DNA from 2 places in the Thermoanaerobacterium aotearoense genome. Region 1 is predicted to be linked to the other one. Evidence: a T-box and tRNA genes for the amino acid it is inferred to sense, from the RefSeq annotation. Region 1 holds a T-box; the other holds one or more tRNA genes.

Region 1 (2,250 bases):
TATATGTTCATATTTTAAAATACAAATAATATAAGATGACAAGGAGTGGATTGGCATGTTAACACCGATGGACATACACAACAAGGAGTTTAAGCGTTCATTTAGAGGCTACAATGAAAATGAAGTTGACGAGTTTTTGGACAAAGTCATGGAAGACTATGAACTGTTGTACAAAGAAAACTCTGATCTAAAGGATAGAGTAAATATATTAAATGATAAATTGCAGAATTATACCGATATAGAGAAAACGCTAAATAATACGCTGGTGGTTGCTCAAAAGTCGGCTGAAGATTTAAAGTTAAATGCCAAGAAAGAAGCTGATTTGATAATACAGCAAGCGCAACAAGAAGCAGAAAAAATAATGCAGAAAGCCAATCAAGAAGTAGTAAGGATTAGAGCAGAGCTTGAAAATCAAAGGAAAAAATTGAATGTGTTTAAGGCTAAATTCAAAACACTCCTTGAAGGAGAGCTTGAAGCTATATTATCTATAGACGACAGAGAATTTTTTGATGATGAGAACGATGTGAGAAATGATGAGGAATAGACTTGCTGTAATCGGAATCTTAGTCCAAAATAGAGAGTTGGCGTCTGAAAAAGTCAATCATATTTTAAGCGAATATGCCGATATCATAGTGGGCAGAATGGGTATTCCATATAAAGAAAGAAATGTGTCAATCATCTCGCTGATTGTCGACGGTACGACGGATGACATCGGTGCTTTAACTGGCAAGCTTGGCAGCATTGAAGGTGTAAAAGTAAGGTCTGCCATTACAACGTAAGATGTTGACGTCTTTTTTTACATATTGTATAATTATTTAAAATGCGAAAAAGCGATGAAGAGGACAATTTATGCAAACAAAACTTTTAAGAGAGTTGGCGGTCGGTGAAAGCCAATAAGTTAGTTTGTCATATATCACCTCGAAGCTGCTGGCTGAAATTCAGTAGGCTAAGCCGGGAAAACCCCGTTATCTCATGAGTGATTAAGGCATTGTGCCTTAATAATTAGGGTGGTACCGCGACTTCTCGTCCCTTTGGATGAGAGGTTTTTATTTTTTCTGCATTACGCAATTTGAAATAGGAGGTATGTTTATGGATTACAACAAAACATTAAATCTGCCAAAGACTGATTTTCCAATGAAGGCGAATTTGCCGACGAGAGAGCCAGAAATATTAAAGAAATGGGAGAACATGGACATATACCACAAAACTTTACTTAAAAATAAAGGGAAGGAGAAGTTCATTCTTCATGATGGCCCGCCATACGCAAATGGCAATATACACCTTGGCACTGCTATGAACAAAGTTTTGAAGGACATGGTGGTTAAATATAAGACGATGAGGGGGTATGAATCACCATATGTGCCAGGTTGGGATACTCATGGCTTGCCAATAGAACAGCAGGCGATTAAGACATTAGGGATAAAGAGAAATGATGTAGGTCCAGTAGAATTTAGAAGGGTGTGCCGTGATTTTGCTTTTTCGCAAATTGAAAAGCAAAAAGCGCAGTTTATTAGATTAGGTGTAAGAGGAGATTGGCAAAATCCATATTTGACATTGAAACCAGAATATGAGGCAAAGCAGATAGAAGTATTTGGAGAGATGGCAAAGAAAGGATATATATATAAAGGACTTAAGCCTGTATACTGGTGTACAGATTGTGAGACTGCATTGGCAGAAGCAGAAATAGAGTATTCTGATGAAAAATCTGATTCAATCTACGTTAAATTTAGAGTTGTAGACGATCTTGGAAAATTTAAAGGCATTGTTGATGATTTAAGCAATTTGTACTTTGTAATATGGACTACAACAACTTGGACAATCCCTGCTAATCTTGCAATTTGCTTGAATCCAGATTTTGATTATGCTTTAGCAAAGTACGGAAATGAAATTTACATAATGGCAAAAGATATGCTTGACAGCATTGAAAAAGAGACTGGGCTTTCAAACAGCCAAATAATTGCTACTTTTAAAGGCTCAGAACTGGAAGGAATGAAAGCTAAGCATCCTCTTTTTGACAGGACATCGCTTATAATATTAGGCGAACACGTAACGCAAGAAGCAGGTACAGGATGTGTGCATACAGCACCTGGCCACGGCGAAGAGGACTTTGTAGTTGGTCAAAAATATGGACTTGATGTTTTGAATCCTGTTGACGATAAGGGGCGATTTACTGAAAAAGCAGGAAAATACAATGGGCTATTTTACTCTGATGCAAATAAGGTCATAAAAGAGGATCTTGAGAGAGCCAAT
Region 2 (2,250 bases), 980 kb from region 1:
CTGTACAGGATAGGTGGGAGGCTAAGATGTATGGGCGCCAGCCTATATGGAGCCAACGTTGGGATACCACCCTGATATTACCGAAATTCTAACATATAAGCCGTAAGCCGGCATATGGACACTGACAGGCGGGCAGTTTGACTGGGGCGGTCGCCTCCCAAAAAGTAACGGAGGCGTCCAAAGGTTACCTCAGCGCGGAAGGAAATCGCGCGAAAGAGTGCAAAGGCAGAAGGTAGCCTAACTGCGAGAAAGACAATTCGAGCAGGGACGAAAGTCGGGCTTAGTGATCCGGCGGTAGAGAATGGGATTGCCGTCGCTCAACGGATAAAAGCTACCCTGGGGATAACAGGCTGATCTCCCCCAAGAGTCCACATCGACGGGGAGGTTTGGCACCTCGATGTCGGCTCATCGCATCCTGGGGCTGAAGTAGGTCCCAAGGGTTGGGCTGTTCGCCCATTAAAGCGGTACGCGAGCTGGGTTCAGAACGTCGTGAGACAGTTCGGTCCCTATCCGTCGCGGGCGCAGGAAATTTGAGAGGATCTGCCCTTAGTACGAGAGGACCGGGGTGGACAAACCGATGGTGTACCAGTTGCGAAGCCATTCGCACAGCTGGGTAGCCAAGTTTGGAAGGGATAAACGCTGAAAGCATCTAAGCGTGAAACCCACCTCAAGATAAGATTTCCCATCCGAAAGGAGTAAGACACCTTGGAGAAGACGAGGTAGATAGGCCGGAGGTGTAAGAGTAGAAATACTTTTAGCTGACCGGTACTAATAAGTCGAGGACTTGACCAAAGGAAAGCATTGTGCAGTATTCAAAGTTCATTTAAAAGATTTCCGGTGGCAATAGCGGAGGTTAAAAACCCGTTCCCATACCGAACACGGTCCCAAATCGGGGTCCCCCGAAAAGTCGCAAGACTTTTTGGGGTGATAGTGAAGCCCTCCAGCGCCGATGGTACTGATTACTCGGGAGAGTAGGTCGCTGCCGGATAATATATTCCTCAGTAGCTCAATGGTGGAGCAACCGGCTGTTAACCGGTAGGTTGTAGGTTCGAGCCCTACCTGAGGAGCCAAGATGTGGCCCCGTGGTCAAGTGGTTAAGACATCGCCCTTTCACGGCGGTAACATGGGTTCGAATCCCGTCGGGGTCACCATAAATTGAGGGCCTTTAGCTCAGTTGGTAGAGCGGTCGGCTCATAACCGATTGGTCCGGGGTTCGAGTCCCTGAAGGCCCACCATAAGTTAATAAATATTGCGGCCCAATAGCTCAGTTGGTTAGAGCGCCAGCCTGTCACGCTGGAGGTCGAGGGTTCGAGCCCCTTTTGGGTCGCCATTATTATACTAATTTTAAATACGCCTCGATAGCTCAGTCGGTAGAGCAAGGGACTGAAAATCCCTGTGTCAGTGGTTCGATTCCACTTCGAGGCACCATAAGAAATAAAGAGTTTCAGCATTTATGTTGAAACTTTTTTATTTTACAAAAAACGAGAAAATAAAAAATCCTGCTTAAGCAGGAATCTTTTATTTTTAACTTTAAAATATAATTGACTTTTAACATTTCAAATCCAGAGCTGGCAAAGGGACTTGAACCCTTGACCTGTTGATTACGAATCAACTGCTCTACCGACTGAGCTATGCCAGCATCACACTTATATAATATATCATGAAATTTGATTTTTATCAAGTATCTAAGATAAACATATTCTTTTTTTCCTTCACTATTTATATGTTCATAAATTCTTTTATCAAATTCAACAGTACCCATAATTGTCTTTATGTTTGTGTGCTTTTTACCTTTACATCTATATTCTTTTTTGTCCCTTTTTTCTAGTAGAATATCATCTATTTCCATAAGAATTTGAGCCATTATCTTACAAGCTTCTTCGCATGCTAATCTATAAATTTCTACTTCTAAGTCCTTGAAATTTATTTCATTTTCATTTAAACTTATATCTAGCATGTAATCACCTCTATAACGCTTTTTTGTTTTTTCTATTTAAACATTATAGCGGATGATTCATGCGAAAGGAAGGTATTTTTTGGATACCTTCCTTTTTCTATTTTTTACTGCCTACTAAAATTATACACTAAGTTTTTTTGATAAATGGAAATATAGATTTGGTAATTGATGATATTAAAGTCTAATGAATGGATATTTATATAAAATGAATAATTATTATTGTATAATAAAAAATGTCTAATTTCTTGACTTTTAAAATTTAGAGTATCATAATAGAAGTTGGGATAATTATA

What was found. A T-box is a leader RNA that pairs with one kind of tRNA and senses whether it is charged. The one in region 1 lies ahead of ileS (isoleucine--tRNA ligase), so its partner is inferred to be a tRNA-Ile.
Region 2: it has a tRNA-Ile gene. The T-box ahead of ileS (isoleucine--tRNA ligase) is inferred to sense a tRNA for this amino acid. The anticodon was not compared.

Annotation. Positions count from the first base shown of each region.
Region 1 is NZ_CP047602.1:1,247,736-1,249,985, forward strand. Features, by position in the region: gene GSH73_RS06185 (YlmH family RNA-binding protein) at 1-29, shown strand, start outside; gene GSH73_RS06190 (DivIVA domain-containing protein) at 56-544, shown strand; gene GSH73_RS06195 (TM1266 family iron-only hydrogenase system putative regulator) at 534-779, shown strand; T-box leader at 825-1,034, shown strand; gene ileS (isoleucine--tRNA ligase) at 1,090-2,250, shown strand, end outside.
Region 2 is NZ_CP047602.1:2,232,202-2,234,451, reverse strand. Features, by position in the region: rRNA gene GSH73_RS11120 (23S ribosomal RNA) at 1-792, shown strand, start outside; rRNA gene rrf (5S ribosomal RNA) at 834-988, shown strand; tRNA gene GSH73_RS11110 (tRNA-Asn) at 996-1,070, shown strand; tRNA gene GSH73_RS11105 (tRNA-Glu) at 1,077-1,151, shown strand; tRNA gene GSH73_RS11100 (tRNA-Ile) at 1,160-1,235, shown strand; tRNA gene GSH73_RS11095 (tRNA-Asp) at 1,254-1,330, shown strand; tRNA gene GSH73_RS11090 (tRNA-Phe) at 1,353-1,428, shown strand; tRNA gene GSH73_RS11085 (tRNA-Thr) at 1,567-1,639, opposite strand; partial or broken gene GSH73_RS13870 (UPF0236 family transposase-like protein) at 1,700-1,957, opposite strand.